DNA from 2 places in the Mesorhizobium sp. NZP2298 genome. Region 1 is predicted to be linked to the other one. Evidence: riboswitches for the same ligand, from Rfam matches in the RefSeq annotation. Region 1 holds a riboswitch; the other holds the start of a gene.
The links. A riboswitch is a leader RNA that binds a small molecule or an ion and turns the genes downstream of it on or off. The one in region 1 is predicted to bind cobalamin.

Region 1 (7,298 bases):
CGCCAGCAGCCGGTCGCGCTCGATCACGCGACCGTCGGGATTGTTGGGATTGACGATGACGGCAAGGTCAGCCTGCGCCAGCGCCGCGAAATCGCTGACTTCGCTCACCTCGTGACCGGCGATCGCGGCGGCACGCGCATGTTCGGCATAGGTCGGCCCCAGCACCAACGCCTTGCCAGGCCTGACCCGCGACGCCACGCGCGGCAACAGGATCTGCGTGCCGGGCGCCGCGACGACGTTGGCTGGCGACGGCGCGCCGTAGGTTCTGGCCGCTATCTCTGTCAGCTCACGCGCTCGCCCGGCTTCCGGCAATCGCCACAGCGAGGTGGCGGGCAGGTCGAAAAGCGGGTAGGAGTGCGGATTGATACCGGTAGAGAGGTCGACGAAAGGCAATACGGCGTTGGGGAAAAGCACCCTCGCCCGGCCGAGACTTCCACCATGGTCCACCGCTCCTTCAAGAAGCTTCATGTCAGTCCTGATCGCTTTCCTGTCATTGGCCGTCGAATTCGCCCTCGGTTACCCGGATTGGCTCTTTCGCGCCATCGGCCATCCGGTGACGTGGTTCGGCAGGCTGATATCCTTTCTCGATCGCAGGCTCAACCGCGCCACTGATCCCGACGCACTACGTCGCCAACGCGGTGTCCAGGCACTTCTGGTCATCGTGCTGGTGCCGGCGGCGATCGGCCTTTGCGTACAGCTTGTCCTGCTCTGGTTCGTTCCCCTGGGACTGATCGTTGCCGCCCTTCTGGCGACATCGCTTCTGTCGCAGAAGAGCCTTTACGAACATGTCGAATCCGTCGCCGACGCGCTCGATACAGGCGGGCTGGCCATGGGCCGTGTCGCCGTCTCGCGAATCGTTGGCCGTGATCCCGAAGCGCTCGACCGCGCCGCCGTCTGCCGTGCGGCGATCGAAAGCCTGGCGGAGAATTTTTCCGACGGGATCGTCGCTCCCGCCTTCTGGACCGGTGTCGGCGGGCTGGCCGGCGGCGCCGCCTACAAGGCCGCCAACACCGCCGATTCGATGATCGGCCACCGCACCCCGCGCCACGAGGCCTTCGGCTGGGCGGCGGCGCGCTTCGACGACTGGATCAACCTGCCGGCCTCTCGGCTGACGGCGCTGCTGATCGTGCTGGCGGCTTTCCTGGTCAGGGACGCCGATCCCCGCAGCGCCTGGCACGCGGTGTGGCGCGACGCGAAAAAACATCGCTCGCCCAACGCCGGCTGGCCGGAAGCGGCCATGGCCGGCGCGCTCGGTCTGGCACTGGCCGGGCCGCGCAGCTATGGCGGCGTGCTGGTCGATGATGTCTTCATGGGTGAAGGCGGCCGCCGCGACGTCGACAGCGGCGACATCAGGCGGGCGCTGAAACTCTACCGCGTCGCTGACTATCTGCTGATCGCGCTGTTCGGCTTGGTCTCGGTTGTCGCGGTTCTGGCGTTCTAGAACTCGATCCCCTGCTGGGCTTTCACGCCTGCCGAAAAGTGGTGCTTGGTCACGGCCATTTCGGTGACCAGGTCGGCCGCTTCGACCAGTGCCGGCTTGGCGTTGCGGCCAGTGACGACGACATGCAGTCCCTCGCGACGCGCTTTCAGCGCTGCGACCACCTTGTCGAGATCGAGATAGTCGTAGCGCAATGCGATATTGAGCTCGTCGAGCACGACAAGGCTGATGGACGGATCGGCCATCAACTCCAGCGCCTTGGCCCAGGCGGCTTCGGCAGCGGCGATATCGCGTTTCAGATCCTGCGTCTCCCAGGTGAAGCCCTCGCCCATCGCGTGCCAGACGACGCGGTCGCCGAAGGTTGCGAAAGCATCCTTCTCGCCCGTGTGCCACTTGCCCTTGATGAACTGGACGACGCCGACGCGCTTCCCATAGCCGAGCATGCGGAGCGCCAAACCGAACGCTGCTGTCGTCTTGCCCTTGCCCGGGCCGGTGTTGACGATCAGCAGGCCCTTCTCGATCGTCTTGGCCGCCACCTCGGCGTCCTGCACCGCCTTGCGCTTGGCCATCTTGGCGCGGTGGCGCTCTTCGTCCCGGTCTTCGGTGGTCTTGCCGTCGATATCGGTCATCTCATTTCACCTTGAGTGGCAGCCCCGCCACCATCAGCAGCACCGTATCGGCGATCGCCGCGATCTGCTGGTTGAGTCGACCGGCCTCATCACGAAAGCGGCGCGACAGCGCATTGTCCGGCACGATGCCTTGCCCGACTTCGTTGGATACCACGAACCACGGCCCGCGAGGTCGCGACAACACATCCGCCAGCCGCCGGCACTCAAACCCAAGGTCATGGTCTGCCAGCAAGTGATTGGTCAGCCACAGCGTCAGGCAGTCGACCAGCACCGGGTGGCTATCGGGCAAGGCCTCGAGCGCGCCGGCGAGGTCGAGCGGCGCATCGATAGTCGTCCAGCCCGCGCCGCGCCGCGCCCGATGCAGCGCTATGCGCTCGCGCATCTCGTCGTCATAGGCTTGCGCGGTGGCGATATAGGCCCATGGCGAGGGCAACGCCGTCGCCAGGGTTTCGGCGTGCGCGCTCTTTCCCGAGCGCGCACCACCAATGATGAAGCTCAGCTTGCCGCGATCAGGCAAAGCTGTCGCGCAGGCTGGTCGCGGTGCCGGTGAAGCGTCCGCGCACCACGCCGACGACGGCGCCAAGCATCAGCCAGAACACCAGATTGGTCAGCGTCACCGCCACCACGAACTGGTGGTGCAGGCCTTCCGGGATCGGTGTCTCGAAGCTATCGGGCTGCGGCGCGCCGACGATGTGCGGCGCCACGATCAGCAGCACGGCAAGGATGGCAAGCGGCAACGACTTGCGGAACGCGATCAGGCCAAGCCCGATGGCGGTCGCGACCACCGTTGCCACCCACCAGATCTGGCGCTGCGTGAGGTCGGCCGCCGGCATGGCCGGCAGTTCCGGCGGCAGGCCGAGGCCGGGCGCCAGCGTGAAAACGGCAAAGCCGGCCAGGCCCCAGAACACGCCCTGGCGCCAATTGCCGATGCCTCCGGCGAATTCCGAAACAGCGACCAGGATCAGCGCGAAGCCGATGCCGGTAACGACGTTGGACACCACGTTGAAGGCAAAACGTTCGAAGCCGTCGGCAGGCGCCCAGCCCTCGTCCTCGGCCGGAACAGCCGCTGCGGCCGGAGCCGGGGTGGCAGCGCTCATGGCATTCGATGCTGGCGCGGCGGAACTCATTGCGTTGCCGCTGGCGGCATCAGCCGGCGCCGTGGCATGGTCATGGCTATGGCCGCCTTCGGCCTGTTCGTAGACTTCCGCCTTGAGGATCAGCGGCACGGTGGCATAGGCCTGCATGCAGGCGAGAACGACGCCGGCCACGAGCCCTGCGATCGCCGCGATGAACACGACGTTGCGAAACAGATTCATGATGTCAGATCCTCGTCAGTGGCAGGGAAACGCCATCGAATGCCGGTTGTCATGACCGGCATTGTGGACCGCATCGATATGCGAGAAGCCGACGAAGCCGATGATGAAGGTGCCGAGCAGCGCGGCGAGCGCCAGCTGCATGAAGCGCGACTGCGAGGAAACGGAGGCGCCGAGAGAGACGGAAGCGGTAGTCATGTCTTGTCCTTTCACCCTCCACCCGAGGGCATCGAAGTCAGTTTCCTGTCGCCGGCAGGTCTCCTGGCTCACGGATCAGCGCCCTTCCCCACCTTCCCGAAGACAAATCTTCAGTGGCATATGGAGAGGACTACCGCATACAGTTGCGGGGGCAGCAACGGCATTGGGCAACAAGTCAGCCCGCACCGCATTCCCTCTTGGCTCCAAAATGGAACCGACGACATCGGCGACTATAGGCAGAATCATCGCCTCCGGCAAACCAAATTCCGCCGGTAACCAGCGCGATTACGCCATGCCGCCCACATCCGCCGTCATCGGCACCACAATTGACAATTATGCTGGCCGGGTGTCGGCTGGCCTCTTCACAGGAAGCCAGCCATGCAGCCAATTGCCAGCGAGCGCCATCCCTATAACGGCCTGACCCAAACCGAACCCACCCTGCCCTCATCGGCCTATTGGGATGCAGCGGCCTATCAACTGGACCTCGATGCCATCTGGTACAAGAACTGGCTGCTGGTCTGCCGCGAGGCCGATCTGGCCCAACCGCTGGCCTTTCGCCGATTCCGCATCGGCACGCAGGACATCATCGTGCTGCGCGACGACACCGGCGCGTTACGGGCCTTCCACAACACGTGCCGGCATCGCGGCTCCCAACTTTGCCAGGAGAGCGAGGGCCGGCTGAAGGCGCGGCTGATCACCTGCCCCTATCATGCCTGGTCTTATTCGCTGCGCGGCGACCTCGTGCGCGTGCCGTCGAAATCATTGCCGGACGGCTTCGACAAGGCCGACCATCCGCTCCATCGCGTCGCACTTTCGGTATGGCGCGGCTTCGTGTTCATCAATTTGCAGGAGGACGCGGCGGGCTCCGCGCAGGCATCCTTCGACCCGGCCTCCGGCAATCTCGGCAACTGGCCTCTGGAAACGCTGGTGGCAGGCCATGTGCTGCGCAAGGTGATGCACTGCAACTGGAAGATCTTTTGGGAGAACTTCAACGAGTGCCTGCATTGTCCGGGCGTCCACAAGGACCTGTCGCGGCTGGTGCCGATCTATGGCCGCGGCCTGATGAGCCGGCATGACGACCCCGAATGGACCCGCCACGCCGACAATGACGCGCCGGAGTTTTCCGGTGGTCTGCGGGCGGGCGCCGAAACCTGGTCGAGCGACGGCAAGACCCATGGGCCGGTCTTCTCGGGATTGACACCAGCCGAACGCGCCGCCGGCCAGACCTACGCCACCAGCCTGCCCTCGATGTTCATCGTCGGCCATGTCGACTATGTCAGGACCGTTCGGCTGGTGCCGCTCGGGCCGGAACAGACGGAACTTGTCTCCGAATGGCTGTTCGCGCCCGAAGCGCTGGCCGCGACCGACATCGACAACATCATCGCCTTCGGCACACAGGTGCTGGAGGAGGATGCGGCGATCTGCGAGGTCAACCAGAGAGGCCTGCGCTCGATGCGGCACGCCGCCGGCGTGCTGATGCCCGAGGAATATGAACTGCACCGCTTCCACAACTGGGTGCGCGAACACCACGCAACGCTTTCGCCGTGATCCTCACAGTGACTTCGGCAGATAGCGCCAGGTCACGAAGCCGCACGCCGCCGCCAGCAGGCCGAGCGTGACGAACACCGAACCCAGCCCGAAGAAAGCCAGCACCACTGAATAGACCAGAGGCGGCGTCAGTTCGGAAAAATCGAGATAGGTGCGGTAGACCGCAGCCATCTGCGGCCGTTCATAAGATCGTACCGAACGCATGAAGGCGGTCGAACCCAAGGCGTCGAGCGCGATGGTGAAGAAGGCGCCGCACAACAGGAAGGCGCCGGTGAGCAGCGGCACGCTCTCGCCCACCGCGCCTGCCGCCATAAGCGTTGCCGACATGGCGAAATAGGCAAAGGTCATGGTCATGCGACCGCCAAAGCGTTTTCCGGCCTTGCCCCAGAAGATGGCCATGAACAGCAGCGCATTGCCGGCGGAGACCAAGAGGCCGCCGGCCAGCTCGCCCTGGCCGGTGATCACCATGAACAGCGGCCCATAGACGAAGAACGTCGTCCAGAAGCAGGAGCGGCCAAAGGCGATCAGCCAGGCAAGCCTCAATCTGGGCTGCGCGATGAAGCGGCCGATATTGGCGAGCGGATTGGCCGGCCGGGTCTTGCCGGGCCGGATCGACTGGTTGTCGCCCAGCCGATAGGTCCAGAACAACGCCAGCAAGGCCAGCGCGAACACCGCCACCGCTCCATGCGCCGCGTAGATGCCGAAGCGTGTATAGAGGAAGATGCCGAGCGTCGGCCCGCCGGTCCAGGCGAACATCGACCACGCCATGCGCAGCGATTCGGCCTGCATGAAGTCGGTCTTGCGGATGTGGTCCATGATGTAGAGATTGAGGGTGATCGACAAAGCGCTCGCGCCCATCACCCGGCACAACATCCCGGCCAGTTGCCCGGCAAGCGTATGGGTGACGAAGAACAGCGAGCCGATGGCAAGCAGGCAGGCGCCCGCCGTGTAGACCCAGCGCCTAGCAAAGCGGCGGATCAGCATCGGCATGAACAAGGTCACTGACAGGCCGAGCAGCGCCACGATGGTGTAGAGGATCGAGACGATCTGCTCGTTGTGCAGGATCTCGTAGGCCTGGATCGGGATGACGCTCGACACCGTGGCGCGGGCAAAGGACTCCACCGCGTAGAGCGAGGCGAAGGTGCGCGCATCCGCGGCCTTGAGGGCCGGGAGCCAGATCGGATGGCGCACATGGGTGGACATTGCTTCCCCAAAGCAGAATCACCAGCCAAATCTGCCCTGGCCATTCCCGGGCGATTAAGAGGAAACCGACCCGTTACCGGCCAAAAGCGAAGCCGGTCAAAGGCTTCCCGGCTCTGGCCTAAAGCGTCGCTTGATCCACCCCCTGGCCTTCTTCTGTCCCGTCCAACCGTGATAGTCCTCAGGCGGGCTGAATCAGATCGCGAGACCATGACCATCCATATGCCGACCGCACCCGTTCCGGAGCCATCCAGGCGCATCGTCGCCATCGACATCGTGCGCGGCATCGCGCTGCTGGCCATGGCGAGCTACCATTTCACCTGGGACCTGGAATTCTTCGGCTACACCGATCCGGGCCTCACCGCCTTCGGCTGGTGGAAGATCTACGCACGCTGCATCGCCTCGACCTTCCTGTTCCTGGTCGGCGTCAGCCTGTACCTCGCCCATGGCCGGCAAATCCGCTGGAACGGCTTCTGGAAGCGGTTCGCCATGGTTGCCGGAGCGGCGATCGCCATTTCGGTCGTCACGCGGATTGCCACGCCTGACGGCTTCATCTTCTTCGGAATCCTGCACCAGATCGCGCTCGCCAGCCTGCTCGGCCTCGCCTTCCTGCGGCTGCCCGCGCTGCTGACGCTTGTCATTGCCGCGCTGGTCATCGCGGCGCCCATCTACTTGCGCTTCCAGGCGCTGGATCATCCCTGGCTGTGGTGGATCGGCCTGTCGGCGATCAATCCGCGATCCAACGACTATGTGCCCCTGTTTCCATGGTTCGGCGCGGTGCTTGTCGGCATCGGCGTGGCGAAACTCGCCTCCGCATTCGGCATGCGAGCCCGCCTTGCGAGCCTCGAACCCGGCCGCTGGGCCAATCCGCTGGTCTTCATTGGCCGCCACAGCCTCGCCTTCTACCTGATCCACCAGCCGTTGCTGATCGGCTGCGTGTGGCTGTTCTCGCAACTGATGCCGGCCCAGGTC
Region 2 (7,298 bases), 3.3 Mb from region 1:
CATCCTGCTTCAGCGTTGAAAACAGAGGCCGCGCGGTTACGCCACCGACGAGATCGATCAGCACATAGTCATCGCCGACGCTGTCGAGCCCGTTGAGCAGACCGGCGGCGACGGTGCCGGATTTGCCGGCGCCACCCGCACCGGCAAGCAGCACGCCCTTGCCATTGGCACCGAGCGTGCCGGCATGGGTCAGCCGCATGCCGCGCGCCGCATATTCCCAATGCAGGAAGGCCCGCAGTGGCGCTGTTGGCTCCCAGGGCGGGAAGGCATCGGCCGACGCCATCAGTTGCACGCCAATGCGGCGTTGCGGATCGTAGACCTGCCAGAAATCCAGATCGTGAAAATAGTGGCCACGCAGCCCGTCCCCGGCGAGCCGTTCGGCAAAGCCGTATTCGGTGAAATGCGCGTCGCCCCACCTCGCCGGCTCAGGGATGCCGCCGATGCCAGGATGAGCGATGAAGATACGGCATGCCGACGGTGCCGTCAGGCCATCATGGGCCTCTACAAAGGCGTGGCCCAGCGCATCCGCGAGCACACCGGGACGGACATGCGCGGTCAGCTCCAGTCGAGGCAGGCGGACCGTCAGCGGGGCCGGATAATTTGCAGCGGCTTCTTCCGCGGCGGTGATGAGATACCGTGCGTAATCCGGCAAGGTTTCGAGCGTGACGCGCGGCATCCAGCGCCCTCTATCTCGGACGCAGCCGGCTCGTCAGGATGCCTGCTTGACCGCCGGCCAGCCGAGGGGTTCCTCGACCTCGTGGATGGGATCCACGATGATCAGGTCGGCGAGGTCGTCGTGAATGCTCACATTGAGCGGTTCGTTCGTGGCGGCAAGCTCGGCGGATAGCTCGTCCGGCAGCGCTTGCGCAACCTGATCTGAACGCACCAGCAACCCCATTTCGAGCAGTTGCGAGATGAAGTGTTCGAGTTCCGCCGCGCCCAGTGTCGAGCCACCGGCGGTCAGCCCGATCAGGGCTTGGGTGTTGACCCCGGACGAGAGCGCCTGCCAAACCCTGCTGCCGGAATCGGAGAAGCCGAAATACTTGCCATTCGCAAGGTTGAGCACGACTGCCTCGCCATCGAAGGATTCGAAGACGATGTCCCTGCTCGCAACCGCATAGGTGTCGCAATCATGCGTCATTGTTGCCCCCGCTTCACAATTCCCGCCCGCCAGCGGGATCGCTTCCACTGACAACGCCTGTAAACGCTCGGTTCTTTCTTGGCAAGGCAACCGGCGCCGGCAGGGTGCCGGCACTTTTGGCGATCAGTTGGAGCGCAAGCCGATCACGCTTCGATTTCGAGAGCCGATAGCGGCTTCGAGCAGCAGGCGAGGATGAAGCCGTCGTCGATCTCGTGATCGAGGATGCCGCCATTGTGGCTCATCTCGACGGCACCGGAGACTTTCTTCACCTTGCAGGTTCCGCACAGGCCGAATTCGCAGGCCGCGGGTATCCGCACGCCAGAGGCACGCGCCGTCTGCAGCACGGTCTGGCCGGCGACGCATTCGGCGTCGACGTCCGAAAGCGCGAAGCGGATCTGCGTTGCGGCCTCGGCGGGAACGGCCACGCCATCCTGCGCCGGCGTTGCGAACGGCGCCGGGATCTCCTCCACCGCGGGTGCGGCAAAGCTCTCCTGGTGGTATTTCGTCATGTCGAAGCCGGCGGCTTCCAGCATGCCGCGCACGGCGCGCATGAAAGGGTCCGGACCACAGCAGAAGATTTCGCGTTCACGGAAATCGGGCGCCAGCAATGGCAGCCGGATGGCGTCGATACGGCCCATATGGCCATACCAGCCCTCGCGGCTTGACCGCTCCTCGATCATGAAGCCCAGCGACAGGCCTGGCATATGACCGCCGAGCAGCTCAAGCTCCTTGCGGAAAATGATCTCTTCGGCGCGACGCGCGCAATTGACGAAGCCGACATCGGTCCATGGCGCGCAGTCGTTCAGCCAGCGCAGCATCGACATCATCGGCGTCACGCCGGACCCGGCCGAGATGAACAGGTATTTGGCCGCCGGATGGCTGTGCAGCGAAAAGTCGCCGCTCGGCCCATAGGCCTTGACGTGCGAACCGGGTGTCAGGTGATCGAACATCCATCGCGTGCCGATGCTGCCGGCCTGCGCCTTCACCGTGACCGCGATAGAGAAGGGCCGCGACGGAGAGGAGGACAGCGTATAGGTGCGCATCAGCGGCCCGTCCGGTACAGGTAGCTCCAGCGTCACGAACTGGCCCGGCTTGTAGCGGAACCAGGTCTGGTTGTCGGATCGGAACGTGAAGGTCTTGACGTCAGGCGCCTCGTCGCTGACGCCGATCACTTCCAGCACCTGCAGCCTGTCGTTCCAGGGCGCCATCTGATCGAGATGGCGATAGAGGCCAAGGTCGGTCATCGCATTCATCCCTCAACCTCTCAGGCGACGCTGCGCAGCGCCGGCCGGCCGCCTTCGGCGAGGCGCGGGCCGATGAAGCGGGCGTACCAGTCGACGAACTGGATCACGCCGCCCTCATGCAGCTCCGAATAGGGGCCGGGCTCATAGGCCGGCGACAGGATGCCGAGGGCGTTTTCCTCGACGATGCGGCGGTCCTGATCGTTGGTCTCGGTCCACACATGGGTGAGCTCGGCAAGATCGTAGTCGACGCCCTCGACCGCATCCTTGTGCACCAGCCACTTGGTCGTCACGGCGGTTTCGGTGGCGCTGATCGGCAGCACGCGGAAGGTGACGGCATGGTCGATGAGGATATGGTTCCAGGTCGTCGGGTAGTGATAGTGCATCAATGTGCCGATACGGTCGGCCGAGACGCTGTCGGAGAGGTTCTTCCTCACCGCCCGCTTGCCGTTCATCGTGTAGCTGACCGCATCGCGCAGCAGCGGCGCCCGCGTGGCTCGGTATTGCCCCGCCGGGTCGATGCGGAACTTGCTCGGCAGGCCGACCGCTTCGCATTTGGCCCAGTGCGCCAGCATCTCCGGATCGCTGTCGGCGCCTTGCACGCCGGTCACGGTCGGTGCTTCCGGGAAGGTTTTGCACAGCTCCGGATGATTGCCCGCGCAGTGATAGCACTCTCGGTTGTTTTCCCAGACGAGCTTCCAATTGCCCTTTTCGACGATGGTGCTCTCGAAGGCGATCTTTGCCTCGCTGAGCCGGTGCGGCTTGAGATAGGGTTCGATCATCGCCCGCATCGGCGCGAAGTCGGCTGGCTCCTTCGCCAGGCAGATGAAGATGTAGCCGGCAACGCTTTCGCAGGCGACCGGCTTCAGCCCGAACTGGCTCTTGTCGAAACCGTCGGCCATCTGGCGGGCAAACAGCAGGCGACCGTCGAGCTCATAGGTCCACTGGTGATAGGGACAGACAAGTTTGGCGGCCGTGCCCTTGTCCGTGTTGCAGACCCGGCTTCCGCGATGGCGGCAGGAATTGTGGAAGGCGTTGATCTTGCCCTGCTGATCGCGCACCAGCACGACCGGGTAGTCGCCGACCTGTACGGTGATGAAGCTGCCGGGCTTGGGCAATTCGCAATCATGGCCGATGAAAAGCCAGTCGCGGTACCAGATCAGCTCCATGTCGAGCTTGAAATAGTCCGGGTCGGTGTAGAAGGGCTGCTCGAGCGAGAAACCCTCTCTGCGGCTGTCCAGGAGCCTCAGCATATCGTTGCGCACATCCATGTCCTGTCCTCGTGTTTAAGGACTGACTATGGTGGTGATGGAGGAAGGATCGGATGCAGTCCCGGCGAAGCGCCGGTCATGCACTATCCACCTCTTGACCGCCCACCGCGATCAGTCGAGTTCAAAAATCTCGGGCTGGTTTCCGGGCTCTGGAGTGTCCTTTCGGACGGTCGCTACACCTTCCCAGGCTTTCGCCCAGTGGTCTCCCGTTGCGACTTGAACTCCACCACCGTTGCGGGGGCAGCGCCGGACTTTGACCGGCTTCCCAATTCTCCGCCCCGTCGTCACGAAGCGGCACCCGAGATGGCCATGATCTAATCACGACAGCGCATGCCACATCGGCATGAAAGCGACATCGCATCCATGTGCCGCGACACGCTTGCGCAGCGAGCGGGCCGGGAACAACGGCCACGAAACGCGTCTCGGTGACGACGGTGCCGGCTATCGAAATCGCCCCGGAATCGAAGCAAGAAAGGTTAACGGTTTCGAAAAGTGACTATTAGCAGATTCTAAAATCGAACCGAACGGTTCGTTTCTGTTGACGGTGCGTACAGCAGGGTGTGAACGCTGAGCCTCCGATACCTCAGGTGATCGCGTTGCCGATTTTATCTAATCGATTGATATCAAAAAGAAAAATGTTTGATCCGGAAGGCTTTGGTACAATTTCAAGTGGTGGACTCTTGGTCCACACGGAACAACTTCGTGATTGGAAACGGCCGCCTGGCTTTCCCACATCGGGGCTGTCCGAACGACGCGATTTTAATCCCAAGACACGCCGCTAGACGGACGGAAAAATACTGGAGTACCAAAAATGAAAAAGATTGTTCTCACTGCCGCCGCCCTTCTGGCCATTTCCGGCAGCGCCTTCGCTGGTAGCGATCACTATGGTTCGAATGCACCTGCAGCCACTGCTGCCGTCGACGGTTCGTATACCGCTTCGACCAAGAAGTCGGAGCCGGCTGCTCAGGCGCCTGTCACGGGTGCCGATCGCAACCTCTTCGGCAACAACTAACAGTCGATTTCCAGCAGGCGGTGGGCTCGGCTCGCCGCCTTGGCGGAACTCGAAGAATTCAGGAGACTTGAAATGAAGAAGATCATCCTTGCTGCCGCCGCCGTCCTGGCTATCTCCGGCAGCGCCTTCGCCGGCAGCGACAACTATGGCTCCAATGGCGCCAACCAGCCCGCTGTTACTTCGACCGACAGCTCTTACACCGCTTCGATCAAGAAGTCGGAACCGGCTGCCCAGACACCCGTCCAGGGTGCCGACCGCAATCTCTTCGGCCACTAACAGCCGATTCTCCGGGGTGGCGGGCCCGCCTGCCGCCCCGTTGAAACTTGAAATTCAGGAGACTTGAAATGAACAAGATCATCATTGCTGCCGCCGCCGTTCTGGCTCTCTCCGGCAGCGCTTTCGCCGGCAGCGACAACTACGGCTCCAATGGCGCCAACCAGCCTGCCGCGACTTCGGTCGACAACTCACGTACGGCTTCGATCCGCAACGGCGATTCGCCCGTCTATAAGCTGCTCAATTCGTCGGGCGACGCGCAGAAGTCGGCACCCCAGGGCGCTGACCGGAATCTCTTCGGCCACTAACAGCCAAAGTCGATCCTAAAAAAGAGTGGCGGGCCTTGCCCGCCGCTCTTTTTTTGCTGTCCAGACAGGCCTCTTAAGCCGCCTTTGCTTCCGCTTCATGCAGCGCGAAGGACCGCCCGTCCGTGTCGAAGATATGCAAGTCCTCGGCATTGGCTGTCAGCCGCAGCGTCGAGCCGCGCTTGACCTCGACATTGCCCGGCAGCTTGGTCACCAGAGGCAGGTCGGCGCGGCCGATGTCGACATAGACCAGTTGAACCTCGCCGAGCTGCTCGACGTAATCGACCGTTCCCTCGAACAGATAATCCGCGCCGGTGGCGATGATCAGGTCCTCCGGCCGCACGCCGAAGCTTACAGCCGTACCCTTCGCCGAGGCCGGCGTCGTGATCGGCACCGTAGCCTTGCGCCCGCCGACATGGCTGACGACGGTCGGGCTGCCTGATTTGTCGATCGTCGCCGGCAGGATGTTCATGGCCGGCGAGCCGATGAACTGGGCGACGAACAGATTGCCGGGCTTCTTGTAGAGATCCATCGGCGTGCCGACCTGTTCGATGTGCCCGTCCTTGAGCACGACGATGCGATCGGCCAGCGTCATCGCCTCGACCTGGTCGTGGGTGACGTAGATCATGGTCGTGTTGGGCATCGATTCCTTGAGCTTGGCGATCTCGATGCGCGTGGCGACGCGCAGTGCGGCGTCAAGGTTGGAGAGCGGCTCGTCGAACAGGAACACTTTCGGATTGCGCACAATGGCGCGGCCGATGGCGACGCGCTGGCGCTGCCCACCCGACATCGCCTTGGGCAGCCGGTCGAGATACTTGGTCAGTTGCAGGATTTCCGCCGCCTGACGCACGCGGCGGTCGATCTCGGCCTTGTTCTCCTTGCCGATCTTCATCGAGAACGCCATGTTGTCGTAGACGGTCATGTGCGGATAGAGCGCATAGGACTGGAACACCATGGCGATGCCGCGCTTCGACGGCGGCACGTCGTTGACCACCTCGCCGTCGATCTTGAGCTCACCCGAAGTGATTTCCTCGAGCCCGGCGATCGAACGCAGCAAGGTCGACTTGCCGCAGCCCGATGGACCGACGAAGACGATGAACTCGCCCGATTTGATATCGAGGTCGATGCCGTGGAGAATGTTGAGATTGCCGTAGGACTTCTTCACTTGTCTCAAATTGACATCGGCCATTGGTTTCCTCCCAGTGATCGCTCAAAAAAGATTCAGTCGATGCGCCCGAACCAGGCGCCATAACCGCCCAGTTCGATCGAACCGGTGCTCGCCTGTCCGGAAAACCCGTGTCCCGGCAAAGGTTGCAGTGATGGGCCGCCAAGGTCAACCTTGGCCGGTTTGGCGCCGAGGTTGAAGACGCAGACGACTTGCTCATTGCCCGCCCGACGCGTGAACGCGACGGTGTCGCCTTCGCTTTCGATGAAGGTGATATCGCCCTTGGCCAGCGCCGGATGGGCACGGCGGAAGGTGAGGAAGCGCCGGTAGTGTTCGAGCAGCGAAGCCTGGTCGCCCTGCTGCACATTGACCGCCTGCGCCAGATGTTTTGCCGGCACCGGCAGCCACGGCTTTGCCTGGGAAAAACCGCCATTCTTGGCGCTGCCATCCCACACCATGGGCGTGCGGCAGCCGTCGCGGCCCTTGAATTCCGGCCAGAAGCGGATGCCATAGGGGTCTTGCAAATCCTCGAAGCGCAATTCGGCCTCGCCGAGCCCGAGCTCCTCACCCTGATAGATGCAGACCGAGCCGCGCAGCGACATCAGCAATGCCGAGATGACCTTGAGATAGGCGGTCGGGTCGGCCTCATCGGCAGCCCAACGCGAGGCCGGGCGCATCACGTCATGGTTGGAAAACGCCCAGCACGACCAGCCGTCGCTGGCGACCTTGCCGAAGGCTTCCAGCACCGAGCGGACCTTGGCCGCGCTGATCTTTTCCGGCGCCAGGAAGTCGAAGGAATAGCACATGTGCACGCGCTTGCCGCCGGCGGTATAGGCGGCCACGACTTCCAGACCGCGCTGCGAATCGCCGACTTCACCGACCGCGGCGGT

Region 2: linked by a shared signal. The riboswitch ahead of EB231_RS01920 (aromatic ring-hydroxylating oxygenase subunit alpha) and the one ahead of EB231_RS17855 (CbtB domain-containing protein) in region 1 are both predicted to bind cobalamin.

What each region holds. Positions count from the first base shown of each region.
Region 1 covers NZ_CP033365.1:3,688,307-3,695,604, reverse strand. The annotation lists gene cobD (threonine-phosphate decarboxylase CobD) at 1-468, opposite strand, end outside; gene cbiB (adenosylcobinamide-phosphate synthase CbiB) at 467-1,441, shown strand; gene cobO (cob(I)yrinic acid a,c-diamide adenosyltransferase) at 1,438-2,067, opposite strand; gene cobU (bifunctional adenosylcobinamide kinase/adenosylcobinamide-phosphate guanylyltransferase) at 2,069-2,584, opposite strand; gene EB231_RS17860 (CbtA family protein) at 2,577-3,383, opposite strand; gene EB231_RS17855 (CbtB domain-containing protein) at 3,399-3,578, opposite strand; cobalamin riboswitch at 3,615-3,812, opposite strand; gene EB231_RS17850 (aromatic ring-hydroxylating oxygenase subunit alpha) at 3,957-5,126, shown strand; gene EB231_RS17845 (MFS transporter) at 5,130-6,329, opposite strand; gene EB231_RS17840 (heparan-alpha-glucosaminide N-acetyltransferase) at 6,537-7,298, shown strand, end outside.
Region 2 covers NZ_CP033365.1:423,535-430,832, reverse strand. The annotation lists gene EB231_RS01935 (serine kinase) at 1-676, opposite strand, end outside; gene EB231_RS01930 (PqqD family protein) at 710-1,141, opposite strand; gene EB231_RS01925 (hybrid-cluster NAD(P)-dependent oxidoreductase) at 1,285-2,385, opposite strand; gene EB231_RS01920 (aromatic ring-hydroxylating oxygenase subunit alpha) at 2,406-3,653, opposite strand; cobalamin riboswitch at 3,770-3,970, opposite strand; gene EB231_RS01915 (DUF680 domain-containing protein) at 4,465-4,665, shown strand; gene EB231_RS01910 (DUF680 domain-containing protein) at 4,738-4,941, shown strand; gene EB231_RS01905 (DUF680 domain-containing protein) at 5,010-5,246, shown strand; gene EB231_RS01900 (ABC transporter ATP-binding protein) at 5,320-6,432, opposite strand; gene bglA (beta-galactosidase BglA) at 6,465-7,298, opposite strand, start outside.